4 regions of the Arthrobacter sp. A5 genome follow, and region 3 is predicted to be linked to each of the others. Evidence: riboswitches for the same ligand, from Rfam matches in the RefSeq annotation. Region 3 holds a riboswitch; each other region holds the start of a gene.
The links. Region 3 has a riboswitch for thiamine pyrophosphate ahead of ACLLJI_RS07050 (3-oxoacyl-ACP reductase). Riboswitches for the same ligand answer to the same signal wherever they lie in the genome.
Positions count from the first base shown of each region.

Region 1: linked by a shared signal. The riboswitch ahead of ACLLJI_RS16375 (3-oxoacyl-ACP reductase) and the one ahead of ACLLJI_RS07050 (3-oxoacyl-ACP reductase) in region 3 are both predicted to bind thiamine pyrophosphate.
Region 2: linked by a shared signal. The riboswitch ahead of ACLLJI_RS12685 (IS110 family transposase) and the one ahead of ACLLJI_RS07050 (3-oxoacyl-ACP reductase) in region 3 are both predicted to bind thiamine pyrophosphate.
Region 4: linked by a shared signal. The riboswitch ahead of ACLLJI_RS19340 (ECF transporter S component) and the one ahead of ACLLJI_RS07050 (3-oxoacyl-ACP reductase) in region 3 are both predicted to bind thiamine pyrophosphate.

Region 1 is NZ_CP180316.1:3,463,958-3,471,287, reverse strand. It holds gene ACLLJI_RS16390 (hypothetical protein) at 176-628, opposite strand; gene ACLLJI_RS16385 (MarR family winged helix-turn-helix transcriptional regulator) at 1,271-1,645, shown strand; gene ACLLJI_RS16380 (DUF6855 family protein) at 1,792-2,211, shown strand; TPP riboswitch at 2,993-3,096, shown strand; gene ACLLJI_RS16375 (3-oxoacyl-ACP reductase) at 3,153-3,917, shown strand; gene ACLLJI_RS16370 (LLM class flavin-dependent oxidoreductase) at 3,929-5,281, shown strand; gene ACLLJI_RS16365 (GNAT family N-acetyltransferase) at 5,731-6,204, opposite strand; gene ACLLJI_RS16360 (ArsR/SmtB family transcription factor) at 6,240-6,590, opposite strand; gene arsB (ACR3 family arsenite efflux transporter) at 6,690-7,330, shown strand, end outside.
Region 2 is NZ_CP180316.1:2,672,098-2,679,427, reverse strand. It holds gene ffh (signal recognition particle protein) at 174-1,748, shown strand; gene ACLLJI_RS12695 (alpha/beta fold hydrolase) at 1,758-2,453, shown strand; gene thiC (phosphomethylpyrimidine synthase ThiC) at 2,747-4,501, opposite strand; gene ACLLJI_RS12685 (IS110 family transposase) at 4,527-5,756, opposite strand; TPP riboswitch at 6,147-6,256, opposite strand; gene ACLLJI_RS12680 (GNAT family N-acetyltransferase) at 6,306-6,821, shown strand; gene ACLLJI_RS12675 (VOC family protein) at 7,105-7,330, shown strand, end outside.
Region 3 is NZ_CP180316.1:1,550,450-1,557,779, forward strand. It holds gene ACLLJI_RS07030 (ABC transporter permease) at 1-335, shown strand, start outside; gene ACLLJI_RS07035 (ATP-binding cassette domain-containing protein) at 328-732, shown strand; gene ACLLJI_RS07040 (hypothetical protein) at 686-1,054, shown strand; gene ACLLJI_RS07045 (LLM class flavin-dependent oxidoreductase) at 1,086-2,402, opposite strand; gene ACLLJI_RS07050 (3-oxoacyl-ACP reductase) at 2,414-3,178, opposite strand; TPP riboswitch at 3,235-3,338, opposite strand; partial or broken gene thiD (bifunctional hydroxymethylpyrimidine kinase/phosphomethylpyrimidine kinase) at 3,649-4,472, opposite strand; gene ACLLJI_RS07060 (HRDC domain-containing protein) at 4,992-6,335, opposite strand; gene ACLLJI_RS07065 (DUF3000 domain-containing protein) at 6,520-7,218, opposite strand.
Region 4 is NZ_CP180316.1:4,074,100-4,081,429, forward strand. It holds gene ACLLJI_RS19330 (energy-coupling factor transporter transmembrane component T family protein) at 90-872, opposite strand; gene ACLLJI_RS19335 (ABC transporter ATP-binding protein) at 884-2,602, opposite strand; gene ACLLJI_RS19340 (ECF transporter S component) at 2,606-3,286, opposite strand; TPP riboswitch at 3,339-3,459, opposite strand; gene ACLLJI_RS19345 (DUF4235 domain-containing protein) at 3,672-3,932, shown strand; gene mnhG (monovalent cation/H(+) antiporter subunit G) at 3,929-4,381, opposite strand; gene ACLLJI_RS19355 (monovalent cation/H+ antiporter complex subunit F) at 4,384-4,644, opposite strand; gene ACLLJI_RS19360 (hypothetical protein) at 4,650-4,778, opposite strand; partial or broken gene ACLLJI_RS19365 (Na+/H+ antiporter subunit D) at 4,747-5,112, shown strand; partial or broken gene ACLLJI_RS19370 (Na+/H+ antiporter subunit E) at 5,109-5,360, shown strand; partial or broken gene ACLLJI_RS19375 (proton-conducting transporter transmembrane domain-containing protein) at 5,362-5,935, opposite strand; gene ACLLJI_RS19380 (hypothetical protein) at 5,932-6,168, opposite strand; partial or broken gene ACLLJI_RS19385 (Na+/H+ antiporter subunit A) at 6,457-7,330, opposite strand, start outside.

The DNA.
Region 1 (7,330 bases), 1.9 Mb from region 3:
GGATCGGGTCCTGCGGTTCACTGTGTTGCCTTTCGGGGGTGCTGGAGCATCCAGGCGGAAGTCACTCTGTTGAGCCGAGCAGGTCGAGGACGAAGCGGGCCATCTCCACGCGACCGGACACGAACGTGCGCAGTTCCTCTGAGTCAGGCTCCGCCAGGCGCTGGGTGGCGACGGCCTACAACCCCGTGAAAAGGGCCATGGACGCCGCGTGCCCGCGTCGCACTATCTCTTCCGGGATGTCGGCGCCAGAGATGGCCAGGCCCTCGCAGTACGCCTGGAAGCATAGGGGCTCCAGGCGGTAGAGCTCGCCCCGGCCAGAGTTCCCTGGTTGACCCAGCCAGCCAGCCAGCAGTTGGCCCAGATCGAAGGCGGCACAGGCTCCCCCGTACAGCCCCCAGCCGATGAGCGCGAAGTTGGTGGATCCGCCCCGGACATGTCCGGTGCTTTCGACCAGGAGATTTTGCGGACTGGCGGCGCCGTGGGCAGGCAGAACCGGAAGGGCGGGCATCTCGTCGGCCAGTTCATAGGACCGGTCGGCCAAGGAGCGAAGGCCGGCGATCAGGCGCCGATCCGCGGATTGGGCCACGACCGGGACCCGCCACAGATCTTCGCCACGAATGCCAGACATGAAAATCATAGTGGCCCCGTCCAGGTAGAACCCCAATCTGGCGGCGTCCCTTGCCGCGGATATGGCCGGGCCGAGATTCTTTTACATCGCTGCTGCCCGTTCGGAGGCATAGACTTCGGCCTCCGTGCGCCACCGGTAATGGTGCGCCAGCTATTCCCGGAAGTGGAGGGGAACCTGCTCCATGCCGCTCCATAGAAGCGGGGACTGGACGAGCTTGACAACCATACTGAAGCCTGAGGCCGCCGAATCGGGGCCATTGACAGCACCGGAGGCGGTACGCACCGTCCCTTCGACCCGCCAAAGGCCGCCCGTGGTCATGTTGAACATCGGAAACGAGATCTCCGTAGCCCTGGCTGACAGGAGCTCGACGGCCGATTACCGGAGAGCCGCAGCAGCCAGGGCGGCCAGCTTTCCAGCCTCCATCGAGGCGGTACCCAAGGCATCCATGTTCTCGAGTATGGGCATCTGCCTGATGCGCCCTTTCAATGGGAGCCGCAAGCCCCGGCTCGAAAGCCGGACCATATTAGTAAACTAGGTTTACCGAATAAATAGTAAAGTTGCTTTATGACTCATGTCAATGCTTCCACAGCTCGAGAATCCCTGCCACACATTGCAGACCTTCTGGCCGGCGCCTTTGGGAGCATGAGATCAGCCATCAAGGCAGGGTTCATCCCGGGCCTCAGGGCCTCGCACTACCGGGTGATGTCGCTAATTCCCAAGGATGGGATCCGGCTGACCGAGTTGGCCGAGCGCGCCGCCATCACCAAAGCCGGAATCGGCCAATTCATGAAGTATCTGGAACGGGGAGGTTATGTTGGCATCGCTCCAGATCCTGCCGACAAGCGAGCCAAGGTAGTGACATTGACGGCGGCAGGAAGCGCCGCCGTGGACCTTTCGCGACACATCATCGCCGAAACCGAGCGGCGCTGGTCCGAGGCGCTAGGGGCCGAACGCTACCGGGAGCTGCGCCGCTCACTGTCCGAGATAGCTTCCCTGACCACGGGCAACGGCAGATGAAACGTGTCCACAGGCTTCAGCGTACTTGCCTGAAAGAAAGGGACTCCTTGACGGGGGCCTGCGGCCGGCGGCCTCCAGTTCGTACCCAGAACATGGGCACTCGCGTAGGATGACGGCAGGGTTCGACGACGAGGACAAGGATGCCCATGGCAACGGTTAATTGGGGAGCAGCCGGCACCAGGGAAAACCCGTGGACACTGAAGACTCCGCCGGGGACGTCTGAGTACACGATGTACCGCGACGAAGGTCCCGACCCGCAAGAGCTGGTCTGCACCGTGGGCAAGACGGTGTTGAAGTACCAGCTGCGGATTGTTGGCGAGCTGCACGCCATGCTCCGCGACCGTGGCGACTGGGTGGAACTCGGCAGCGCGGACGAACAGAAATCCGCCAAGGACGGCACGGTGGAGTCCTGGGGTCGGGCCATTACGAATCCCGTGGGTGGTTGGTATGGGCTCAAAAAGGGATATCGCGGCAGGGTCGGCATGTACCTACCTCCGCTTCTGGAAGCGCTGGGTCTTGCAGAGCTCGAACACAACCCGCGGAACAACCGCATGCGGGCGATCTAGCGCGGCACTGCTGCGAGGTCAGTGACCAGGCCGTCCTGATGGATCGGGTGTCGGGGCAGCGGGACTTGACCGTGATGTGTCAGTCAGGTCTCGATGACGAAGCCACTCTCAGACCGGCCGTCGCGCCCCCGGTAAAAAGACGTTGCTAGTGATCTGTGCGGGAATCGCGTGTTAATGGACCGAAACGGCTCTGCGGATGCTTCGCGCGTCGCGGTCCAGGCAAGCTCCCAGCAGGAGCTGAAGGCTCGTGCTGTCGACTACGGACGCCCTGAGAAGCCGGCCGCCTTCGGTGCGCCCCCGGTGACTACCGAAGTGTGCGATTCCTTGCCCATGGTCCCTTCGGTTACGGGGTTACTGGGCCTGAATTCAGGCTGAGGCACGCGCAGTGATTGTCATGGTGCCTGATTGCATCGACGGCCACCCCACGTTTACCCCACGGCAATGTCGCGGTCTGCGAGGAATCCAGGAATACCTCTACACGCAGTACATCGGCATCCCCGACCCCCACGCGGATCAGCACGCAGGCTAGCCGGCGGCGGCAGGTTTGCACTGTTGGGCCGCTAACCCCTGTATGTTGATGCGGTTATTGGAGGTGTCTGTTTTGGTGGTTTGCAGGGCCGGCCGGTCCACGGGGGTACCGGTGCCCGCGGTACGGGAGGTCCGGTGGTCGCGCCGCGGTGTCCGGGACGGGAGCCGTTTGGGAAGCGGTTCGGGCAGGGCACGGCGGCCGCACGGCCAGGTGCGGGCGCTGGTTTGGCCGCGGGATGGGTATATACTCGCTCCCAGTGACACGGGGTGCCGGGCGGCTTTATTGGCCCGGCTGAGATGACACCCGTTGAACCTGATCTAGTTGACACTAGCGAAGGGATGTCCTGCAACGGTTCGCACGGTCCTGGCGTCCGGATCGCATCCTTTCGCCTTATCCGAAGGTGAAGAAACTGATGGAACTGGCAGAACAAATTGTTCTTGTGACCGGCGGCGGGCGGGGCCTGGGCAGCAGTATTGTGCAGGCGTTCGCGGGCCGGGGGGCGCGGGTGGTCATCAATTACCGCCGCAGTGCCGAAGCCGCCGGGGAACTGGCCGCCGGTTATGGCCCCGAGCGCGCTGTTGCTCTGCAGGCTGACGTCACCGACGCCGGTCAGGTGTCGGTTTTGCTGGAGCAGGCCAGGTCCCATTTCGGTTCCGCCGTCACCACTGTGGTCAATAATGCGCTGGCCGATTTCTCGTTTAACGGGGATGCCCGCTCCGGTGCCGGGGATATTTCATGGGCGGAGTTCGAGGCACAGTTCGCCGGCAGTGTCCGGGGTGCTTTGACCACGACCCAGCAGGCTTTGGAGGGGATGCGCGGCCACGGGTTTGGGCGCATCATCAACGTTGGGACCAATCTGTTCCAGAACCCGGTGGTCCCGTACCACGACTACACCGCGGCCAAGGCCGCCCTGCTGTCCTTGACGCGCACCATGGCCAAGGATCTGGGGCAGCACAATATTGCCGTGAACATGGTCTCCGGCGGCCTGCTGCGCACCACTGATGCCAGCGCCGCAACCCCGGAGGAGGTCTTTGACTACATTGCCGCTTCGACCCCCCTGGGTAAGGTCACCACCCCGGCCGAGTTCGCCGATGCCATCTTGTTTTTCGCCTCGCCTTGGGCGCGGTCGGTTACCGGGCAGAACCTGGTGGTCGACGGCGGACTGGTCATGGACTAGGCGCCCTGGCGATGAACGGGAATCGGCAACTGCATTTGAACGCTTTCCTGCTGGGAGCCGGCCACCACGGTGCTGCGTGGCGGCGGCGCGGATCGCCGCTGGAGCAGCTCGGAGAGATCGGCTATTATGAGCGGCTCGCACAAAGCGCCGAACGCGGCTTGTTCGATGCCGTGTTTTTCGCCGACGGGCAGTCCGCCGGTGACGTCGGCGCCGGGCCGAGATGGTTTCTGGAACCGTTGACCGCGCTGGCGGCCATGGCCCGGGCAACGGAAAACATCGGGCTTATCAGCACCGTCTCGGCGACCTTTTATTCCCCTTTTCATGCTGCCCGGATGCTCGCCTCCCTGGATCACATCAGTGCCGGGCGGATCGGGGCGAACGTGGTCACGTCGATGTTCGATGCTGAAGCCCGCAATCACGGGCTGGAAGCGATGCCCGGCCACGCGCAGCGCTACGGCCGCGCTGCGGAGTTCATTGAGGTAGCGCTGGGGTTGTGGGACTCTTGGGCTGATGATGCGCTGGTTCGGGACAGGGCCGGGTTCTATGCCGATCCGGCCCTGGTCCGGCCGTTGCATCATGAGGGGGACCACTTCCGGGTGGAGGGGCCCTTGAATGTGCCCCGGGGCCCGCAGGGACGCCCCGTGCTGTTCCAGGCCGGTGCTTCCGGGGCCGGCCGGGATCTTGCCGCCCGGTACGCGGAAGGGATTTACGCCGTGGCCTACGATCTTCCCAGCGCCCAGGCCTACTATGCGGATATGAAACAGCGGATCGCTGCTGCCGGGCGTAATCCGCAGAAGGTAGCGATCATGCCCGGATTGGTGACGTATGTGGGCTCCACCGCGGCCGAAGCCCGGGCCAAACAGGACCGGACGGATGCGCTGCTGCCCACCGGAGAATCCCTGACACAGCTGGGCACGTTCGTGCAGCAGGACTGTACCGGCTGGGAGCTGGACGCCCCCGTGCCGTCCCTGCCACCGGCGGCAGAATTTACTGGGCCGCAGGGCCGTTATGCCACCATATTGCGCATTATTGAAACCGAACGTCCCACCGTGCGGCAGTTGCTGGGGCGCCTGGCCGCAGGAGGGGGCCACTGCACCATGGTCGGCACGCCGGAGCAGATCGCTGACCAGATGGAGCTCTGGTTCCGCTCCGGAGGCGCTGACGGGTTCAACCTGATGCCCCCGCTGCTGCCCGATTCCCTGGACGAGTTCGTCGATGACGTCATCCCCGTCCTCCAGCGCCGGGGACTCTTCCGCACCCGCTACACCGCCTCGACGCTGCGCGGTCATCTGGGGCTGGACCGCCCGGCTGCTGGCGCCCCACCGAACGAAGATGACCGGTCCAGCCGACTTACTGCTTCCTGAATTGTGGCAGCGGTGACGTACTTGCGTTGCCTGAACAAAACGGATTCCTTGAGGGGGGCCTGCGGCCGGCGGCCACCTGTTTGTACCCAGAGCATGGGCACGCGCGTAGGATGACGGCCGGGTTCGACGACGAGGTCAAGGATGCCCAAGGGAAACCATGAAGTGGGGAGAAGCCGGAACCTGGGAAAACCCTTGGACGCTGAAGACTCCGCCGGGGGACTAGCGCGGCGCTGCTGCATCGGCTTACGGGACGCGGGTGCTATCGGTAATTGGGCGCCGGGAACCAGGGCCAAGGGACGGTATGCGACGACCCGATACGAGCTTGTTCACGCGCACGTCGAGTTATTGAGTCAGTTTCGTAGTTGATTTCGGTTATGCGGTCAGAGGCTCGTGGTCGCGGGCTTGGTGGTCAGAGGCCAGCCTTACTGATCGAAGGTCAGCCGTGGCTGTTAGAGGCGGAGCTCGTAGAGGATGGTGTCACGCCATTGTCCGGCCCAAGGTCCGTGGGCCATCAGGGCGATGCGTTCACGTCGGCCGACTTCACGGAATCCTGCCTTGCGATGCAGGGCGCGGCTGGCGGTGTTCTCCGGGAAGATCGCGGATTGGATGGTCCAGTATCCGTTCGCACGGGCACTGTTGATGAGTTCGCTGAGCAAAATGCGGCCGATGCCACGGCCTGCCTGCTCTGGATCAACGTAAATGGAGTGTTCAACGACGCCGCGGTAGGCACCTCGGGCAGAGGTTGGTGATGCCGCTGCCCAGCCAATGATGGCACCGCCGTCAGTTGCAGTGAGGCAAAGCTCGGGTATGCGCGATGACAGGAACTCCGACTTTGTCGGCACGAGTGCTTCGAAGGTGGCGTTGCCGCTGGCGATCCCCTGGCCGTAGATGCGCCGGACTGCTTCCCAGTCGCCATCAGCCATGCGGCGCACCTGGATGCCGGGGCGACGATTTATGGTCAAAGCTGCGTGATCAGCGAGGCGGCCCGTTCGAGGGCACCGGGCACCAAGGAATAGTACGCCCACGTGCCGCGTTTCTCGCGCTCCAACAATCCGGCGTCGACCAGGATCTTGAGATGATGGGAGACGGTGGGTTGGCCCAAATCGAGGGGTTCGGTGAGGTCGCACACGCAGGCTTTGCCGCCGTCGCCTGCTTTGACGATCGAGAGCAGCCGCAACCTGTTCGGGTCGGAGAGCGCCTTGAGGATCCGTGCCGCATCGTGCGCTTGGGCGGCATTGAGGACCGGGAGCCCGCCCGGTTCGCAGCAGGGCTGATCATCCCCGGTCTCGGTCGCTACTGTAGTGTGCATATCTTTATTATGGGCCATATATTGACAGTTGTCGATATATGGGGCAATACTTTCTGTATCGACAACCATCAATCTTACGTCGATCTGACTAGGAGCCCTGTGAGTATTCAGACCACCGCCCCTTCACCAGCCGCAGAGGCCGCCGGTTTGGGCAAACTCTCCACCGTGGATCGGTTTCTACCGGTGTGGATCATTGCGGCTATGGCAGTCGGGCTGCTGCTGGGTAAATTCATTCCTGGCCTGAACACCGCGCTGGACGCGCTGAAGATCGGCTCCGTTTCGCTGCCGATCGCTGTGGGTCTACTGGTGATGATGTACCCGGTGCTGGCGAAGGTACGCTACAACGAGACCGGCCGCGTATTGGCGGACCGCAGGCTCATGATCACCTCGCTGGTGCTGAACTGGCTGCTGGCGCCGGCGTTCATGTTTGCCTTGGCCTGGATCTTCGTTCCCGATCTGCCCGAGTACCGGACCGGGCTGATCATTGTGGGCCTGGCCCGTTGCATTGCCATGGTGATGATCTGGAACGATCTGGCGTGCGGGGACCGGGAAGCTGCAGCCGTGTTGGTCTTCATTAATTCCGTTTTTCAGGTTCTCGCCTTCGGCGCCTTGGGCTGGTTCTACCTTCAGGTCGTGCCTGGCTGGCTGGGCCTGCCGGTCACCAGCGCTGACTTCTCGTTCGGGTCGATTACCATCTCCGTTTTGGTGTTTCTGGGACTTCCGCTGCTGGCGGGTTTCCT
Region 2 (7,330 bases), 1.1 Mb from region 3:
AGCATGCCACCGAACGCCGGATATTTCAGCCCCCCGTGCCCAAGGATTTCCCGAATGAAGCGGCAGCCGTCCTGCGCTTGATACCCTAGATAGTTGAGTCCCCAGATGTGCTTCTCCTATCTGTCTACAGGGGCATGTCCAGAGCTATACCTGAGGAAAGAAGTACACGGCGCGTGTTCAACTCACTATCTGACCGGTTGACAGCAACCTTCAAGAACCTGCGCGGCAAGGGCCGTCTGACCGAGGCCGATGTTGACGCCACGGTGCGGGAAATCCGCCGTGCCCTGCTGGACGCCGACGTTGCCGTCCCCGTGGTGCGCGAATTTACCGGCAAAATCCGCGAACGGGCGCTCGGCGCCGAGGTCAACGCGGCGCTGAACCCGGGTCAGCAGATCGTGAAGATCGTCAACGAGGAACTCGTGGCGATCCTGGGCGGGGAGACACGCCGGATCCGCCTGGCGAAGAACCCGCCGACGGTTATTATGCTGGCCGGTCTGCAGGGTGCCGGTAAGACGACGCTGGCCGGAAAACTCTCCAAGTGGCTCAAAGGGCAGGGCCATAGTCCCCTCCTGGTGGCCGCGGATCTGCAGCGTCCGAACGCCGTCAAGCAGCTGCAGGTCAACGGTGAACGCGCCGGCGTTCCGGTTTTCGCCCCGCATCCGGGCGTCAGCTCCGAGTTTGAGGCCGCTACTGGTGACCCCGTCGCCGTCGCCCGCGCCGGTGTCGCCGAGGCGCGCGCCAAGCTGCACGACGTCGTCATCGTGGACACCGCCGGCCGTCTTGGCGTGGACGCCGAGCTGATGCGCCAGGCCGCCGACATCCGCGCCGCCATCGTCCCGGACGAGGTGTTGTTCGTGATCGATGCGATGATTGGCCAAGACGCCGTCACCACGGCACATGCGTTCGATGCGGGCGTCAACTTTACCGGCGTTGTGCTGACAAAGCTCGACGGCGATGCCCGCGGAGGTGCGGCGCTGTCCGTTGCGTCGGTGACCGGCAAGCCCGTGATGTTCGCCTCCACCGGTGAGGGACTGGACGACTTCGAGCTCTTCCACCCCGACCGGATGGCGGGGCGCATCCTGGACATGGGTGACGTTCTCACTCTGATCGAACAGGCCGAGAAGAACTGGGACAAGGACGAAGCGGCCCGGATGGCGCAGAAGTTCGCCGACCAGGAAGACTTCACGCTTGATGATTTCCTGTCCCAGATGCAGCAGATCCGCAACATGGGTTCGATGAAGAAAATGCTGATGATGATGCCCGGTGCGGCCAGTATGCGCCAGCAGCTGGAGAACTTCGACGAACGCGAAATCGACCGGGTCGAGGCCATTGTCCGCTCCATGACCCCGCACGAGCGGGTGGCCCCGAAAATCATCAACGGGTCCCGCCGTGCCCGCATCGCCCGCGGCTCCGGCGTCCAGGTATCCGAGGTCAACGGGCTGTTGGAGCGCTTCGGCCAGGCCCAGAAGATGATGAAGAAAATGGCGCAAGGCGGCGGCATTCCGGGCATGCCGGGAATGACCGGTCCGGGCGGCGGAGCCCGCAAGGCAGGCAAGAATGCGCCGAAGAAGAAGGCCCGCTCCGGCAACCCGGCCAAGGCGGCCCAGCAGCTTCGTGAGGCGGAGGAAAAACGTGCCAACACCTCCAGATCGCTGCCCACCGGCTCCGCATTCGGGCAACAGGGCGCCGAAGGCTTTGACCCTTCGTCGCTGAATCTGCCCAAGGGCTTCGATAAGTTCCTGAAGTAGATAGGACTGATGAGCAAAGAACGGATCGTTTTCGTCCACGGCTCCGGCAGCTTCGGCGCCGCCGCGTGGCCCCGCCAGCACGGCCTTGCCCGCGATTACGATGCGCTCTTCGTCAAACGCCTCGGTTATGACGCGGCCGCCGAGCCGGTTGCGTCGGATTTCCTCGCGGACCGGGACATTGTGCTGGATTCCCTGGGCGAGGGTGGCCATGTGGTGGCGCATTCACAAGGCGCCATCGCGGCGATGCTGGCCGCCGTGCAGGCGCCCGACCTGGTCCGTTCGCTGGTGCTCGTGGAACCGGCCTGCCTGTCGATCACAGCTGAGCTGCCCGCAACCCAGGCCTACCGGACCCGGCTGGAACCGCTGTTTTCCCGCCGGCTGGAGATGACGGATGAGGAGTTCAGCGGGGAGGCTATCCGGATAGCCCATGCCATGCAGGCCCCGCCGGTGACGGATGAGTCCCGCCGCCAGGCACGTCGAATGCGGCTGCAGGCCCCGCCGTGGGAAGCTCCGCTGGAGATAGTGCCCGGCGTCCCGACATTGGTGCTGACCGGCGGATGGGAGCCGCTGTACGAGGAAATCGCGCAATACCTGGCCTCCACCGGCGCCGTGCACCGCATTACCGCCGGCGGCCACCAGCCGCAGGAGACAGACGCCGGCGATCGCCTGATCCGGGACTTCCTGCGCGCCCACCGCTGCGTCTGACTCCCCGCACCGCCTGGCTCACCGCTCCGCGCGGCCTGCTGCTCAGCCTGACCAACGGCTGTCCGGGCCCATCGCGGTCCGGGCCTGCTTCGCCGCCCGTCGTGAGCCGCCCGGGCCCTGGGAGAGGTCCGAGTAGGGGACCCCTGGGAATCGACCAGGTTCCGGGTGTGGCGTGACGACCAGCTCCGGGACGCCGAAATTTCGGCGTCCCGGGGCTAAAGGGGGCAGATTTCAGATCGCGGCGCGGGTCCGGCGGCAAAAGATGCGCGCAGCAGGCTGGGAACGGCGCCGACTCAGCCGGCCAACTCCGCGGCTGACTTCCGTAGTTCGATTTTCGGCAGGTAGACCTTGCCGCCCGCCTCGCGGAACTCTGCGGACTTTTGGTTCATGCCCGCAATAACTTCCTGCTCGCTCATCGAGCCGTATTTATCCCGGATGTCCTGGCTGATTCGCATGGAACAGAATTTGGGGCCGCACATCGAACAGAAATGCGCAGTCTTGGCCGGCTCGGCGGGAAGCGTCTCGTCGTGGAACGCCTCCGCCGTCGCCGGGTCCAAAGAAAGAGCAAACTGATCGCGCCAGCGGAACTCAAAGCGCGCCTTGGACAAGGCGTCATCGCGCAGATGGGCTCCCGGATGACCCTTGGCCAGGTCCGCGGCGTGGGCGGCAATCTTGTACGTGATCACGCCGGTCTTCACGTCGTCCTTGTTCGGAAGGCCCAGATGCTCTTTCGGCGTTACGTAGCACAGCATCGCCGTTCCATAGCGGGCAATTTCGGTCGCACCGATGGCTGAAGTGATGTGGTCATAGCCGGGTGCCACGTCCGTGACCAACGGACCAAGAGTGTAGAACGGAGCGCCGTCGCACAATCGCTGTTGCCGCTCCACGTTTTCGCGCACCAGATGGAAGGGGATGTGTCCCGGACCCTCCACCATGCCCTGCACGTCATACTTCCAGGCGCGCTTGGTCAGCTCAGCCAGGGTATCCAGCTCGGCGAACTGTGCCGCGTCGTTGGCATCCGCCGTCGAACCCGGACGCAGTCCGTCACCGAGCGAAAAGGCAACGTCGTAGCGCGCAAAGATTTCACACAGCTCGTCAAAGTGCGTGTACAGAAAATTTTCCCGGTGCTGCGACAAACACCAGCCGGCCATGATGGAGCCGCCGCGGGAGACGATCCCGGTGACCCGGTTCGCGGTCAGCGGTACGTACCGCAGCAGCACCCCGGCGTGGATTGTCATGTAGTCAACGCCCTGCTCACATTGCTCGATTACCGTGTCGCGGAAGATATCCCAGGTCAGCGCGTTGGCCTCGCCGTTGACTTTTTCCAGCGCTTGGTAGATCGGCACCGTCCCGATCGGCACGGGCGAGTTGCGGATCAGCCACTCGCGCGTGGTGTGGATATCATCCCCGGTGGACAGGTCCATCACCGTGTCGGCACCCCATTGTGTAGCCCACAGCAGCTTATCCACCTCCTCGGCGATGGAGCTGGTCACGGCGGAGTTCCCGATGTTGGCATTGATTTTCACCAGAAACGCCTTGCCAATGATCATCGGCTCGGACTCGGGATGGTTGACGTTGTTGGGGATGATGGCGCGACCGGCGGCTACCTCCGCACGCACCAGATCCACATCGCAATTCTCGCGCAGCGCCACAAAACGCATTTCATCCGTAATGAGGCCCTGGCGGGCATAATGCATCTGCGTGACGGTTCTGTTGGCGACGGCGCGCCGCGGCTTGAGCGCAACTCCGCGCCATTCCGCCGAGGCAGCACCCCGGCGCTGGGCGGATTTGCCGTCGTCGAGGAGGGTCCGTCCGCGCCCGGAATAGGTCTCGGTATCCTGACGGGCTTGAACCCAGGAGGCCCGGAACGGCTCAAGCCCAACCACCGGATCGCTGCCCGGCCCGGCGGTCCGGTAAATTCGAAACGGCGTATTCGGCACGCCGCCGGGCGAGTCCTCCAGCGCAATTTCGGTTACCGGAACCCGCAGTCCGGACGAAGCGTCCTCGACGAACCCCAATGAGTGGGACCTCAGGGACTGGGTCTCCACCAGTTGTTGTTCCGGGGAGGTGTCCCTATGTTTTTGTCAAGCCGCTTTTGGGGTTTTTTTCTTCGTAGATGCTCATGTCTCTGAGCATGGCGAAGAGCATGTCGCAGCGGCGCCGGGCCAGGGCGATCAGGGCCTGGTTGTGGCGTTTCCCTTGGGCGCGTTTTCGGTCGTAGTAGTCCCGTGAGGTGGGGTCCTTGAGGGCGGCGAACGCGGACAGGAAGAGAGCGCGCTTGAGGATCTTGTTGCCCTTCCTGGAGGGGTGGTCTCCCCGGATGGACGTCCCTGATCGCCAGGTCACCGGCGCCAGTCCGGAATAGGAGGCCAGATGCCCGGCGGTGGCGAAGTGTTTACCGACGACTTCGGTGAGGATCCTGGCTTCGGTCCTGATCCCGACCGCCGGTATCGAGCTCAGGACGAGGTGAAGAGGGTGGGCCTCCACGAGCGCCTCGACCCGGGTATGGCCTTCGACACGGGCTTTACGCAGACCGGCGAGCATGCCTGCCAGTTGGGGCAGCACGATGCCGGCTCCGGCGGTGCCGGCGACGACCACGGTTTGCTCGCCGAGGGCGGTAAAGATATCGGCTGCCCAGTGTTTGCCTGCCCGCGGGGCGAACTTGGCCAGGTACGTGGCCACCCGTGCCTGGCCGGCGGTCTTCAGTGCGGTGGGGGTCGGATATTTCACCAGCATCTCCGCCATTGCCGGGTGGTCCAGGTGTGCGCCGATCACCCGTTCGAGGGCCGGGTGGATCTGGGTCAGAAGCCCGCGGATACGGTTTGATGTAGCGGTGGTCTGCTGGGTCAGATCATCATCAAAACCGCACAGCATCGACAGCTCGGCGATCTGCTCATCGGCGACCTCGATCGAGCGCAGGGTGTGCGGCATCGTCCGGGCTGCCTCGGCGATGATGTACGCGTCCCGGGCATCGGTTTTAGCCTCGCCGGGGTGCAGATCCGCGATCCGGCGCATCGCCAACCCGGGCAGGTAACCGACCAGGATTCCGGCGGCCCGGGCCGTCGCCACCGGCAGCGCACCAATGGTGGCGGGCTGGTCCACGACCAGCAGTAGCGTGCCGTTTTTGGCCAGTGTGTCGATGATCGCCCGCAGCTTCGCTTCGTCCTGAGGCAAAGCCTTATCGAGCAGCTTCTTCCCGGATTTATCCAGCGCCACCGCGTGGTGATTGCTCTTGCCGACATCGACTCCGCTGAAGACATCGATACTCTCGTAATCCTTAATCAACCTCAAAACCTCCCGCATCCGAGACCTGTAAAACAGCGCTGGTCTGTCCTGCGGCGACAAGAGTCGGCATCCACGTTACGGCTGACCTGCCACGATAAAAACTGCCGCTGGTCCGGTCCCTATTAGCGATCCCCTGACACCTATCGGATCCCGGTGACATCACCCCCCGGATCATTGAAGACTGGGGGCATAAATCATGCCGGGAACCAACAGGCCAGCAACCCAATTCTTACTCAATTAGGGGCTACTAAAAAGGTACCGGGGGATTCCGGGGCGCGGCCTGTGACGGCCTGGACCATTCCGGCGCTGGCACCGGCACTGGCACTGGCACTGCTGGCTGTACCGGAAGGGGATGGGCATTCGGGTCTTCCGTGGACGGATTCTGGGCTGAGCCGAACGGCAAAATACTCATTGCTGGTACTCACTTCCTTCGCCGGCATTACCCGGACAGGTTCAACGGTCGCAGACTGCATCAGCCCGATCTCAGCCCCTGCAACAGGGCTCCCGTGTGGTCGTAACCGAACATACACGGGGAATACCGTCGGTGGCCAGTCGTAGGCTCAATACATGCTTGAATTACGTCCGGCCGCCTTGGCCGAATTTTCCCTGCTGCCGGCCATCGAGGCCGCTTCGGATACCATCCTGACCGAAATTGCCGGCCAGCGCCTGACGCGCCCTATGCCGTCCGGGGCCGGCGCCGCGGAGTTCGCCGCGGCGTTGCACATCATGGTCGCCGGCAGACCTGCGGTGGCCTTCGTCAGGCTGGAGGAAGTCGATGGCCAGGCCCATCTGGAACAGCTCTCCGTACAGCCGGACTTCGCCCGACACGGGATAGGCCGCGCGCTGATCCACGCCGCGGTCGCTTGGGCCAGGGAGTGTGGGTACCACGCGATGACGCTCACCACCTTCGCCGACGTGCCGTTTAATGCGCCGTTTTATGCCAGCTGCGGCTTCGCCGTGGACAGTTCGCCGGGCCCGGAACTTCTCCGGCGCCGCAATCACGAACGCGAGCTCGGCCTGGATGCGCTGGGGGATCGTGTGGTGATGCGGATCAGCCTCGATGGCAAATACCCCCAGGCGTAAAGCACCCGCTCATCGTCCGGGACGGTTCCGGCGTTTTACCGCAGCGTCGGGCTGCCCCGGCAGGTTCACCGGGCGTCGGGCCGGCCCTGGTGCTTCACCGGAAGCCTCGTCATGAACTGACGCTTCAACCTGAAGTTTCGTCGACATGGAATAAATTGAAGCTTCAAGTAATTGATCTGGATAAGGGCCACGAACAGCACGTCGGCCACCAGTCGAATCCAACGCATATCACCGCAGCGGCCGAGGCTGTCACATCACCCACCGACACCGTCAGGAGCATGACATGACCCCCACCACCTCGCCCCAGGACCTGCTCCCGGCCGACCTCGCCATGAGCACCGTGCTGCTTAAAGTGGGGGACATGAATGTCATGTCCGCCTACTATCAGCAGGCGCTGGGCCTGGATATCGTCACTGAGGCCGACGGCGGTCTTTACCTGGGACGGGAAAGTACTGCGCTGGTGCATCTCGCCCCGGCGCCGGGGCTGCAGGTGGGCCGCCGCGGGGAGG
Region 3 (7,330 bases):
GTGACGTGGGCAATCTGCTGCGCAGCATGGGCGCCAACCGGTGGAAGCAATTCGTCTATGTACGCCTTCCATCGGCTCTTCCTTCCTTCTTCACAGCCCTGCGGATCGGCATTGCCTACGCTGTTACGGGCGCCATTTTCGCCGAGTACATTGGCGCCCGGGAAGGGTTGGGTATCTACATGGTCACGATGAAAAACTCGTTCCGCACCGACGTCGTACTGGCAGCAGTCGCAGTCACCGCTTTCCTTAGTGTGGGCCTGTTCCTGCTGACCTACGCCGCCGAGCGGCTGATCATCCCCTGGCACTCCAAGGAACGCAGGAACCGCCATGTCTGAAACCACCGCTGCCGCACCCAGGGTCGAAGTACGTGCAATTACCAAATCCTTCGAGCTGGGCCACGGACAATCCCGTCCCGTCATCAACAAAGTCGATTTCTCCGCACAACAAGGAGAATTCCTTGCCATCATCGGTCCCAGCGGATGCGGAAAGAGCACCCTGTTCAACATCATGGCCGGCCTGGAAAAACCCCGCGACGGCGAAATCCTCATCGACGGGCGCCCCGTCACCGGGGAACGTGAACACTTCGCCTACATGCCGCAAAAAGACCTCCTCTTTCCTTGGCGCACTATCCTCCAGAACACCGCCCTGGGCCTGGAAGTCCGCGGCGGAAGAGCTCTCCGGAGGAATGCGGCAAAGGGCCGCACTGCTGCGCACGGTGGTCCAGGACCGTGACGTCCTATTACTGGATGAGCCCTTCGGTGCCCTCGATTCCCTCACCCGCACCGACATGCAGGCGTGGCTTCAAGATGTCTGGTCCCACAACTCCTGGACCGCGGTCCTGATCACCCACGACATCCGTGAAGCGATCTACCTGGCCGACCGGGTCGTCGTACTCAGCCCCCGGCCCGCCTCCGTGCGCCTAAACCTCCCCATCGACCTGCCCAGACCACGTCAGCTGTCGATGATGGCTTCGGCCCGGTTCGCCCACTACGAACTCCAACTCCTCGAAACCCTTCACCGCCCCGGCAACCCTGTCCCGGACGGTATTGGATGATCGGAACCGCCGCCATGCCGTGGTGGCTCTCTTACGGTGGGGCGCCAGCAGCCGGGCGGTCCAGCCCCAGATGACCGCGCAGCGTCGAGGCGGTGTAGCGGGTGCGGAAGAGTCCCCGGCGCTGGAGGACGGGGATGACGTCATCGACGAACTCGTCCAGGGAATCGGGCAGCAGCGGGGGCATCAGGTTGAACCCGTCAGCGCCCCCGGAGCGGAACCAGAGCTCCATCTGGTCAGCGATCTGCTCCGGCGTGCCGACCATGGTGCAGTGGCCCCCTCCTGCGGCCAGGCGCCCCAGCAACTGCCGCACGGTGGGACGTTCGGTTTCAATAATGCGCAATATGGTGGCATAACGGCCCTGCGGCCCAGTAAATTCTGCCGCCGGTGGCAGGGACGGCACGGGGGCGTCCAGCTCCCAGCCGGTACAGTCCTGCTGCACGAACGTGCCCAGCTGTGTCAGGGATTCTCCGGTGGGCAGCAGCGCATCCGTCCGGTCCTGTTTGGCCCGGGCTTCGGCCGCGGTGGAGCCCACATACGTCACCAATCCGGGCATGATCGCTACCTTCTGCGGATTACGCCCGGCAGCAGCGATCCGCTGTTTCATATCCGCATAGTAGGCCTGGGCGCTGGGAAGATCGTAGGCCACGGCGTAAATCCCTTCCGCGTACCGGGCGGCAAGATCCCGGCCGGCCCCGGAAGCACCGGCCTGGAACAGCACGGGGCGTCCCTGCGGGCCCCGGGGCACATTCAAGGGCCCCTCCACCCGGAAGTGGTCCCCCTCATGATGCAACGGCCGGACCAGGGCCGGATCGGCATAGAACCCGGCCCTGTCCCGAACCAGCGCATCATCAGCCCAAGAGTCCCACAACCCCAGCGCTACCTCAATGAACTCCGCAGCGCGGCCGTAGCGCTGCGCGTGGCCGGGCATCGCTTCCAGCCCGTGATTGCGGGCTTCAGCATCGAACATCGACGTGACCACGTTCGCCCCGATCCGCCCGGCACTGATGTGATCCAGGGAGGCGAGCATCCGGGCAGCATGAAAAGGGGAATAAAAGGTCGCCGAGACGGTGCTGATAAGCCCGATGTTTTCCGTTGCCCGGGCCATGGCCGCCAGCGCGGTCAACGGTTCCAGAAACCATCTCGGCCCGGCGCCGACGTCACCGGCGGACTGCCCGTCGGCGAAAAACACGGCATCGAACAAGCCGCGTTCGGCGCTTTGTGCGAGCCGCTCATAATAGCCGATCTCTCCGAGCTGCTCCAGCGGCGATCCGCGCCGCCGCCACGCAGCACCGTGGTGGCCGGCTCCCAGCAGGAAAGCGTTCAAATGCAGTTGCCGATTCCCGTTCATCGCCAGGGCGCCTAGTCCATGACCAGTCCGCCGTCGACCACCAGGTTCTGCCCGGTAACCGACCGCGCCCAAGGCGAGGCGAAAAACAAGATGGCATCGGCGAACTCGGCCGGGGTGGTGACCTTACCCAGGGGGGTCGAAGCGGCAATGTAGTCAAAGACCTCCTCCGGGGTTGCGGCGCTGGCATCAGTGGTGCGCAGCAGGCCGCCGGAGACCATGTTCACGGCAATATTGTGCTGCCCCAGATCCTTGGCCATGGTGCGCGTCAAGGACAGCAGGGCGGCCTTGGCCGCGGTGTAGTCGTGGTACGGGACCACCGGGTTCTGGAACAGATTGGTCCCAACGTTGATGATGCGCCCAAACCCGTGGCCGCGCATCCCCTCCAAAGCCTGCTGGGTCGTGGTCAAAGCACCCCGGACACTGCCGGCGAACTGTGCCTCGAACTCCGCCCATGAAATATCCCCGGCACCGGAGCGGGCATCCCCGTTAAACGAGAAATCGGCCAGCGCATTATTGACCACAGTGGTGACGGCGGAACCGAAATGGGACCTGGCCTGCTCCAGCAAAACCGACACCTGACCGGCGTCGGTGACGTCAGCCTGCAGAGCAACAGCGCGCTCGGGGCCATAACCGGCGGCCAGTTCCCCGGCGGCTTCGGCACTGCGGCGGTAATTGATGACCACCCGCGCCCCCCGGCCCGCGAACGCCTGCACAATACTGCTGCCCAGGCCCCGCCCGCCGCCGGTCACAAGAACAATTTGTTCTGCCAGTTCCATCAGTTTCTTCACCTTCGGATAAGGCGAAAGGATGCGATCCGGACGCCAGGACCGTGCGAACCGTTGCAGGACATCCCTTCGCTAGTGTCAACTAGATCAGGTTCAACGGGTGTCATCTCAGCCGGGCCAATAAAGCCGCCCGGCACCCCGTGTCACTGGGAGCGAGTATATACCCAGCCCGCGGCCAAACCAGCGCCCGCACCTGGCCGTGCGGCCGCCGTGCCCTGCCCGAACCGCTTCCCAAACGGCTCCCGTCCCGGACACCGCGGCGCGACCACCGGACCTCCCGTACCGCGGGCACCGGTACCCCCGTGGACCGGCCGGCCCTGCAAACCACCAAAACAGACACCTCCAATAACCGCATCAACATACAGCGCCCCTCAGAGGTGGGTAGCGTCGGAACCGTCAGAGCCCGGTACCCCCGCGGACGGCTCCGGGAGCGGGTGTTCAGCCGGAATGGGCACGGTTGGGTTCCATAACTGGTGAAAATGATGGATCGGACCTGCGCCTGAACCGACATGCAGTTCCCCGGCATGAAGCAGACTGTCCTGCAGCCACGCTTTGGTCACCGTCAAGGCCTCTGTCCAATCACCAAAGCGCGCCTGCAGGGTAGCCATGGCGGAGGACATGGAGCATCCCGTCCCATGCGTATTGGCCGTGTCCACCCGCGGGGTAGTGACCTCATAAACCTCCCGGTTACCGGTCAGCCGTCCGGCAGCATCCACCAGCGCATCCGGGCAGTCCGTACCCTCCAGATGGCCGCCCTTGACGAGGACGATGACGTTTCTGGCCGCAGAAAGCCGGCTCCCCTGCTCAAGAGCCTGCTCCCAGGTACGCGCCGTGGGTTCCCTGAGCAGGACACCGAGTTCTGGCAGATTCGGGGTGACCAGGTCCGCACGGTACAGCAACCGACCCAAAGCCTCCTCAGCTCCTGGATCCAGCAGCCGGTCGCCGCTGGTGGCGATCATCACCGGGTCCAACACCACAACCGGCGCCACGCTACGGCGAAGCCACGAATCAACCTCATCGATGATCCGGCACTGCCAAGCATCCCGATCTTGACGGCGTCGATCGTGACGTCGTCACTGACAGCGTCCAGCTGTTCATGAAGGAAAGGCGCCGGAGGCATATGTACCGAACGGACACCGTGAGTATTCTGGGCGACCAGTACCGTCACGACGGCCATACCGTATCCTCCGTGCGCGGCAATGCTCTTCAAATCTGCCTGGATTCCGGCGCCGGCGGTCGGGTCCGTGCCCGCAATGCTCAGAACACGGGGAACGAATGTCCCCATCGGACCACTCCTTCAAAACAGATTCAGCGACGCACCGTAAATCATCGGCCGCAAGCACTGAGGCATGTTTCTGTACCTCTTCAGCGATTGAACAGCCACCCTCAACCATCCCACGCTGCCGGCCCATGCGCGTTAACGGTGAAACGTCCGGTTGTAGAAGCCACACATATAGTCTCCCATCACAAAACCCCGATAAGCCTGGATGATGCAGCTTCGCGTAACTGTTCATCCCTCAGCTCAACCGGACACTCCGAACGTCGACCGGATCAGGATCCGGTGGCGGGATAGTGCCGCCGACTCGATCCTAAGCACCAGTTTTCCGCCCATTGGATTCCGGGTCAGCGAAGTCAACATAGCCATATGCCACGCTGATCTCCCGTGTATGCCCATGCTGCGTCGGCAGGCGCTGGGCATAGCCCTTCACTACCGAAGCGTCACCAACAGCCAAACCCTTATCGTTGAATCCTGTACCGATCTTCCCCAAGCCCCCAATGGTGCGGTTTCGCTCCAGATGGTCCTTCAGGCTGCCCCGGCCGCGTCGTGGGCGACGCGGCCGGGGACATCCGCCGCGAGGCTGGTGTGCGCAGCCGTTCCCACGCCAGTCTTGATCTTGGGTTCCTTGGGGGGCAACGGAGCCGGGTGCAGGAACGCCTCGGTCAGCACCGGGGCGGTCAGGGAAATCTGCCACGGACGTGCGCCCAGCTCGGAAAGCTGTTCGGAGACCGTTGTCGTGTTGATGAGGGCGGGCGGTCGCCAGCTGGCCCGGCGCAGATAATCAGGCGTCAGCAGATTCTCCACCGGAATATTAAGTTCATCGGAAAGATTCGCCAGCTGCGGACGCACGGTGGCAAGGCGGGCTGCAGCCTCCGGGTCCCGGTCCGCCCAGATGCGTGGGGGTGGAGGAGCGTTTGTCGGAAGCTGCAGCGGCGGTAGATCAGTGAGATCCCGGGCCGTAGCGATCGTTTTCAGCCACCGCGGGGCTTCCTTCTTCGCCGCCCGGCCATGGAACCCGGGAACCGCCAGCAGCTGCGGCACGGTGACGGGCATCGCCTTCGCCGCGGCCACCAGTGCAGAATCGGGGATTAGTCGGCCCGGGGCGACGTCGCGCTTTTGGGCCAGCTGATCACGCTCCTGCCACAGCTCACGGACGGCGGCCAGTTGACGGCGGTCACGAAGCTGATGAACCCCTGACGTGCGGCGCCAGGCCTCCGCCCGGGGCGCCGGAACTCCTGCGGCGAGGATTGCGGCGAATTCCTCCTCCGCGTAGCCGAGCTTTCCGTCGGCTTCGAGCAGTTCGACGAGTTCATCACGGAGCTCGGCCAGGACCTCCACGTCCAGGGCCGCGTAGCGCAGCCACGGTTCGGGCAGCGGCCGGGTTGACCAGTCGGCGGCAGAGTGCTCCTTGGCGAGGCCGAAGCCGAGCAGCTGTTCGATCACCGCGGCCAGGCCCACCCGCGGCAAACCGGCGATCCGGGCCGCCAGTTCGGTGTCAAAGAGTTTGTCCGGCCACATGCCCAGCTCCAACAGACAGGGCAGGTCCTGGCTGGCGGCGTGCAGGATCCATTCCACCCCCCGCAGCGCCTCGTCGACGATCCTCAGGTCGTTCAGCGGTTCCGGGTCGATGAGCCAGGTCCCGGCGCCCTCGCGGCGGATCTGAATCAGGAAGGCCCGCTGGCCGTAGCGGTAGCCGGAGGCCCGTTCGGCATCTACTCCGGCCGGACCAGATCCCGCGGCCAGGGCGGCCGCACAGCGCTGGAGTCCCTCCTGGCTGGAGATCACCAGCGGAACGCCGTCACGGGGGGCGTCCAGCTCAATCACGGCCGGGAGACCGGAGATTTCCTCGCTGAGCTCGCCGGCCGTCATCGTGGCCGCGTCCGCGGGAGAGGCAGCGGAGGAATCAGCCGCCTCCGGAATTGCTTCCCCGGTCTGCGGATTCTTTGCCGCCCGGGGAGTCCTGGCGCTGCGTTTTCTGGTGCGTTTTTCGGTATGAGGGGTGGTCATGATGATCCCAGTCTACTGAAGGCTGGCTCCGTGGCGGTCCGCATGTTCAGTTGCGCCGCTTGGCAGGTAGTGCCGTGACGCCTTCGGGCAGCGGCGGAAGGCCGGCGAAGGTGCAGATCATCTCGGACCAGGCCTGAAGATGGGAGCCGACATCGGCAGATGCGGGCGTCCACGAGGCCCGTAGCTCAATGTCGATCGAATCGGGTCGTCCGGAAAGGCTCCCGTAACTCTCCGAAAGGATTCTGGTTGCGGTGCCGCCCGCGGCCCGGTACGGCGCGTTGTGGTTCTCCAGCGCGTCCACCAGCCAGGTCCAGGCGACAGAGCACAGCATCGCGTCGTTGCCCATGTCCGGCTCGAGTTGCGCACGGATGTAGGTGACGATTCTAAAGGTCCCGTCCCAGAGTTCGGAACCCTGCGGATCGTGCAGCAGAATGAAACGCCCGGTGGCCAGTTCCGGGGCATCCTGTGCGGCGGCCATCAGGGCAGGTCCGTGCACTGCGCGTACGGACCCGCCCGTGCGGGCTGGTCCCGCGCCGGTCCCTTCCGCAGCTGTCAGGCCGGCACCGACCGCTGCGGCACCGATTGCTCCGGTGCCTTTCACCTCGGCGCCGAGGGCGACGGCGAAGGGTGCAAGCCGCGACGGCGCCGGAATCTCTTCCAGTCGCAGCTCGCTCCGACATTGTGCTTCCCGAAGGGTTTCCAAGGCCGTCAGGAATTCTGAGGGTACCTGTGCTATGGCGCTCACATTGGCAGGTTATGCCGCGCCGACGGCAATACACGGCAGGCGCGCCGATATCCCCGTCCCCTCCGTTGCCCCACGCTCCCGCCCCTCGCTCCCAACTGAGTAGCAGTAGGTG
Region 4 (7,330 bases), 1.8 Mb from region 3:
TGGGAACAGCGGAAAACCCGCGGGTCCTAGAGAACGCAATAGGGTTCCTGCGCTCTCAGGAACCCGCGGATTCCATGTGGTTGGTCGTTTTACCCGAGCACCGGATTCCAGGTCCCCAGTACGACGGCGGCGCCCACCACTGCGGCGGCGATCAGCAGTCCGGCGGCGAAGACCCACGGGTCCATCGGTCCGAACGTGGATTCCCTGGCCCAGCTCCGCGGTCCTGCGCCGAAGCCCTTGGCTTCCATGGTCACGGCCAGTCGGGAGGCCCTCCGGACAGCCTGGACCAGCAGTGCCATTCCCTGTCCGAGGGACGACCTGAACCGCGCGGCAAATCCCCCGCCACTGCCCACACCGCGGGCACGCCGCGCCATCCCCAGGGTCTGCCATTCCTCCACCAGCAGGCCGACGAGGCGCATCGCGGCCAGGGCCCCGAGTACAAAACGGTGCGGGAGCTTCATTTTCTGCGCCAGCGCGTCCGCCAGATCCGTCGGGTCGGTACTGGCCAGCACGATCAGTCCCGGCAGCGCAATGGCAATTCCGCGGAGCATAATCGCGACGCCGGACTCCAGCGAGCCTTCGGTAAAGAGCAACGGGCCCCAGTCCAGCAGCACCGCCCCGGTCTTCGGTGCCAGCAGCGCCGAACCGTAGCCGCCCACCAGCGCCGCGGCCAGAATCGGCCAGCCGCGCAGCAGCAACGTCCGGACGCTCAGACCGGCAAGCGGCAGCACCGCCAGTTCGCAGACCAACGCCACGGTGGCCGACGCCCAGTCCACGCTCAGCAGTAAGGCGATTGTCAGGACCAGCGCGGCAGCCAGTTTAGAGAGAGGGTTCGCCTTCGCCAACACGGCAGTGGACCGGGGACCGGCCATCACATCAAGGCTCACCGGGCACCCACGGCACCGCTGCGGGCAACGTCAGACCGCGCAACTCTTTGCGGCGCAGCTTCGGACCGCGCAGCTTCAAGGGGCCGGCCGTCGGCTGAAAGCCGGAGCCGCGCTCCCCCTAGCACTTCCGTGAAATCCTCATCGTGGGTCACCGAGATCACCGCGGTGCCGGCATCGAGCAGTTCCGTGAGCAGGCTCGCGAGTTCGGCCCAGGTATTGGCGTCCTGGCCGAACGTCGGCTCGTCCAGCACCAGCAGCGATGGGCTTGCGGCCAGTACGGTGGCCACGGAGAGCCTGCGTTTCTCACCGCCGGAGAGCGTGTACGGGTTGGCCTCGGTCAGATGCGTCAGCCGTAGCCGTTCCAGCAGCTCCCCCACCCGATCGGACCCCCGGCCCAGGATTTTCGGTCCGAAATTCAGCTCGTCCAGCACACGCCCGGTGATGAACTGATGCTCGGGCTCCTGGAACACGGTGCCGATGCGCTGGATCAGCTCTCCTCCCCTCCACCGATGGGGTTCCGGTCCGGCCCCACGGCGCAGTCCTTTGCCGGCGCGCAGCTCTCCGTCCAACGGCGGCAGCAATCCGCCCAAGGTGAGGGCGAGCGTCGATTTCCCGGCACCGTTTGGCCCCGTGATGCTCAGCGCCGAACCTGCGGTCACCGTCAGGTCGACGCCCGACGACGCCGCTATGGCCGGGTGCCGTGCGGCACGGCCGCGCTTTCGGCTATCCGTTGCCTGCCGCGACACCGCGAGCTGCCCAGCGTGCAGCAGTAGATCCCCGCTGCCGGAGCTGCCGCCGGCCAGACTGCCGGGGCCGCTCGACGCCGGACTGACATACCCGAAGGATGTCTGGACCGCAGCGCCAGCAGCGGGCCCGCGGAGCATTTCGGCCCCGGTACGGGTGCGCGGGCGGGTGGCGGGCACATAGCCGGGCACCCAGACTCCCGCGCCGGTCAGCATTTGCCGGGCCTGCATCAGCACCTGGCGGGGCGGACCGTCAATCAGCACTCCGCCGCCGTGGCCCCGGTCCCCTGGCGCGAGCACCACGATCCGGTCCACCGCATCCACCCAGACCGCCACCCTGTGCTCGACCACCACCATCGTGGCCCCGGTCCGGTCCAGCATCCGCAGCACGGCGTCGCGGACCTCAAGCACCCCGGCGGGATCAAGGTTCGCGGTGGGTTCGTCCAGCAGCAGCAGACCCGGCTGCATGGCCAGAATACCGGCCAGACCAAGGCGCTGTTTCTGCCCGCCGGAGAGTGCCGAGGTGGCACGGTCCAGTGGAAAATCCAGTCCGACGGCATCGAGTGCGCCGACGACCCGGCGCCAGATCTCGTCCCGGGGAACGGCAAGATTTTCCGCACCGAACGCCACATCGTCACCGATCCGCGAGAGCACCACCTGCGCTTCCGGATCCTGCTGCATCAGGCCGGCACGCCCGCGGCGGGCGGCGGGATTTTCGCCGTCGACCGTCAGCAGGCCCGACTCCGCTGCATCCTGATCCGCCCCCAGCACCCCGGCGAGGGCATGCAGCAGGGTGGATTTTCCGGCCCCCGAGGGCCCCAGCAGCAGCACGCGCTCCCCCGGGGAGATCTCCAGTTCCAGATCGTGGACGGCCTGCGCCGCGCGCCCGGAATGCTGCCAGCCCCAACCTTTCGCGGAAACCGCGGCGGCCCGAACGCCCTCCCGGGTTCCGCCGTTGTCGTAGCTAGCCATGTCCTAGAACGCAGACTCCGCCGCGGCCCGCCGGGACGCCAGATTGGCCAGCGCACCCGTCTTCGCGAGTCCGCGGACCGCAAGCCAGGAGAGCAGCCCGGCGATGAGTGCACCGGAGACCGCGCCGAAGACCAGGTAAACGGTCTTCCACGCCACATCCCATTCCGCGTTGTACCCCAGATTATCCAGAATTCCCATGGCCACACCGGCCATCGCCCCGGCCAGCAGGGCAATCGGCAGGTTGAATTTGCGGTACCGGAAGACGGCGAAGGCCAGCTCCGCGCCGATACCCTGCACCAGGCCCGACAGCAGCACGGTAAGGCCGAAATGTGAGCCAAGTAACGCCTCGACCAAGGCGGCGATAATTTCGCAGTACAGCGCCGCGCCGGGTTTGCGGATCACCAGCCCGCCGATCACACCCGCAATCAGCCAGCCGCCGCCATAGAGCCCGCCCAGCGGCGGAAAGGCCGCAGTGATAATGGAAATGCCCGCGTAGCCGGCGGACCAGAGCCAGAAAATGACGCCGACGGCGACGGCCAGGACGGAGGCGACGACGATGTCAACGACCCGCCAGTTTGAGGCGGTCCGGGCACCTGTGGCGCTGCCCAATGGCTGTGTCGATCCGGGGTCCGGCGATGTCGGTGTGGATTCGGGGCCGTTTCCGCCCGCGTGTGTCTTACTCATTGCGTTTCCTCCTTTTCAGGAGGGGCGGCAGGGTGCTTGCAGGGCACCGCATGCCGAAGAGAACTCGACTCCCTTCGCCGGTACTAGCCGGATCAGGTTCGAGGGTCTGCGGCTGTCCGCACTCTCAGCGCCCGGTTCCGTTGGACGGATCCGGCGCTCCCCTGTCGTGTTAATTGCAACTCCCAGCCTACACCGGACTCCGTGCCCGTGCGCGGCATCTCATCGGTCTCGTGCAACGGCCGCTGTTCGCGCTAGGCTGTCGGATAGCCGGTCGGCTGGGGCTTCGGTTCCGACGCCGGGCGGCATGTGCACATTTTTTCTTTTTCGTTGTGAGCGACGTTTTATCCCCACCGGGTACCGACCCGGTAAGCCCCGAGGAGGCCACATGAACATCCTGCTGAAACTGCTGGGGACCGGAGTTAGCATCGGTGCGGGGTTCCTCGCCAACAAGACTGTGGACCTGGTGTGGCAGAAAAGCACCGGGAAGAAGCCACCGAAGGACGGCACCAACCTGGAGTACAGCCTGCGCTCGGCGCTGACCTTCGCGCTGGTCTCCTCCGCCGTCGCCGCCATCATCCAGGTCATCGCCGGCCGCGGGACGCAGAAGGCAATCGCCCGGATCAACAAGAGCCCGAACGAGGTTTAGCCCGCCGGGACGGGCGCCTCAGTTTCCGGTTTCGTAGGTGTCCTGGTCAGTGTGTGTCCGGTCCGGCCTCCCACGGACCGCCTCGCGTGCGCCGCTGCCACCACGTCGTCCAGTTCGTCGACGCTGAGCATGTCCTGGCGCAGGTGCTTGGTCCGGTAGCCGGCGCGTCCGACCATGTGCGCCGAGACGGGCACGGTCAGCAGCTGGAATATCCAGGCCACCAGCAGCACCGGCAGTACCGCCCAGTCGCGTTGCTGCAGCCCCACTGCCGCCAGCAGCAGGAGCAGACCGAGCACCTGGGGCTTGGTGGCCGCATGCATCCGGCTCATCAGGTCCGGAAACCGCAATAGCCCGATGGTGGCGGCCAGGGACATCAGCGCGCCCACCAGAATGAAGATGATGCTCAGGACGTCGATGATGTCATCGACGGCTGCTGCAGGTCCGTTCATTCCTAACCTTTCCGGTCCAAGACGAAGCGTGCTACGGTCACCGAGCCGATGAAACCGATGAGGCTCAGTGCCACCAGCAGCGCCAGACTGTGCAGGTGGTGATTCACCGCCATATCGGTGGCCAGCGCCGCCCCCACGATGGCCAGCAGGACATCCGCTGCCAGCACCCGGTCCAGCAGGGACGGCCCAACTGCCATCCGGTAGATGGCGCCCGCGGCCGCCAGGGACAGAATTACCGTCACGATCACGAGCACCAACGTCATCGCGTTCATGGCTTAGCCCTGCCCGTTTCGGCCCGCAGGGCGGCCACCTCCTCTTGAGTGCCCATCACCCGGATCAGCCACGCTTCCACGCCGCGCACACGGGTGTTGGCGAGCCTGCTGACGCTGCTGGCCATGGCACGCGTCTGGAACCGCGCATTCTGGCGCACCCCACAGGACGCCGAACTGCCGGATCCCGTGCTGCTGGCCACCAAACCCGACGGGACGACGGCGCTGCGCACCAGCAAGTACGTCAGCAACACCGCGTCGGGGCGTTTCCAGGGCAAAGGCACCGTTCCGCTGCTGCCGAAAATGATGGTCGGCTCGACGATGGGGCTGGTGGGTCTGGGGCTTGCCCTGACCGTATTCGCCGGTCCGCTGTTCCAGCTGACCAATTCGGCCGCAAGCGAGATGCTGGACCGTGGTGCGTACATTGCAGCGGTGCTGGGCGGAACGGCGGCGGGCAAATGACGCGAAAAAGAGTCCCGCTCCGGCAGGAACTTCCCCTGCTGATCTGGCTGCTGATCATCTGGGGTGCGCTGTGGCGCGACTTCAGCGTGGGCAATTTGGTGTTCGGCGCCCTGATCGCACTGGGCATATCCCGGCTGTTCTACCTTCCTCCCGTCGAACTCAGCGGCCGCTTCAACGTCGTTAAGGCGTTCGTCTTTGCGCTGATTTTTATTCGGGACATCGTGACCGCGAGCTTCCAGGTGTTTTACCGACGTGCATCAGGGTCTGCGTCCCCGGGTCCAGGTGCGCCAGCTTGACGGCCAGGTCCGCCATGTTGATGGTGCCGGTGGCGGCGTAGATCATCGCGATGGCGCTCAGGAACAGCAGCGAGGACACGACGCTGACCACCACGTAGGTCACGCCGGCCCGGATCCGCTCCCCCGTACCCCCGAGGGTCATCAGTACATAGCTGGCGGTCAGCAGAATCTCAAACCCCACGTAGAGATTGAACAGATCCCCGGACAGGAAGGCATTGGAGACGCCCGCCACCAGAATCAGGTACGTCGGATGGAACACCGAAACGGGACCCTCTTCGTCGCCGTCGGCCTCGCCCTGCCCGGTCGCGTAGATCAACACGGAAAGGCTGATGGCTGCCCAGCGGAACCGCCATCGCCCCGCTCTGCCAGACGGAGGCCAGCAGCAGCACCTCCACCAGCAGCGTAAAGGCCAGCACCGAGATGCTCATGGTGCGCTGGGCACGGGGATGGCGGATCAGCAGGAAGGCCGCTGCGGCTCCCAGGAAGGGCAGGACGACGGCGAGGGGTGCGAAAGCGGTGACGTTCACTTCCGGCTCCCTCCGTCGGTGGGGCGCGGGTCTGTCCTGTGGTCACCCGGCGTTTGGGCGGCAGGCTTTTCCTCGTCGCCGAACTCCGTGGTTTCCATGGCTATCTCCGAGTCTTCTTCGGCGTCAAAATTGTCCTGCGTGGCCACCCCTGGATCCTCCACATCGTCCTGGATTTCGTCCTGCCGGCCCAGCAGCCAGGACCGGTAAATCAGCCCGAGCAGGAAGGACGTCACCGCGAAGGAAATGACAATGGAAGTCAGAATCAGTGCCTGCGGGAGCGAGTCGTTGTATTCCTGCGCCGGAATACCTTTGCCAAAATCGGCACCAAGCCGGCGTACCCGCCGGTGGACAGCAGCAGAATGTTTGTGGCATTGGCCAGCAGCACCAGCCCGAGCAGCACCCGGGTAAGACTGCGTTCCAACAGCAGGTAGATACCGGCTGCGTACAGCACGCCCATCACCAGCAGTAGCGTCATGTTCGCATTCACGGGCCCACCTCCAGCGATTCGTCCTCGATGGCCGCGGCGCCGCCGGGCTCGGTGTCCTCTTCATACTGGTCGATTTCCGCCCCAGGCTGCGCAGGACGTCCATCACCAGTCCGACCACGACCATATACACGCCGATGTCGAACAGGGTGGAGGTGACGAATTTGATGTCGCCGAAGACCGGGAGGTACAGCTCGAGAATGGCGCTCTGGAACACCTGGCTGCCCAACAGCAGCGGTGCCGACGCGGAGCAGGCCTCGATGCCCAAGCCGCTCCCGAACATCCAGCCGGCGCTGACCCGGGAGGCCTCCGCCAGTTCGAACCTGCCGCCGGCCAGATAGCGGATGGCCAGCGCCAGCCCGGCCATAAGTCCGCCCGCGAACCCGCCGCCAGGGCCGTTGTGGCCGACCAGCAGCAGGTACACGGAGAAGATAATGATGCTGTGGAACAGCAGCCGGGTGATCACCTCGAAAATAATCGAGCGCCGTTCCGGATGTCCGGGCGGACGCCACCGGACGGCCCGCGCACCCTGCCCACGCTGCCGGTCTTCACCGTTGCCGCGCGCGGCAGCCGGTCTCCGCGTCCCCGCACAAAAATCAGGCTCGCGACACCGGTGGCGGCAATTGCCAGCACCGAGATCTCCCCGAAGGTGTCCCAGGTGCGGATGTCGACCAGCGTGACGTTGACTATGTTCAGGCCGCCGCCACCCTCGTAGGCGAGTTTCGGGAAGCCCAACGACACGGGGCTGTCGACGCGGGAGCCCATAGCGGTCAGGGCAACGAAAATCATGGTGGTGCCGAATGCTGCCCCGAGCAGCAGACGGATCCAGCGGTGCGAACCGGCCGTCCGTTCCCGCAGCCTTGCCGGGAGGCTGCGCATGGCCAGCACACAGGCCACCAGAATGATCGTCT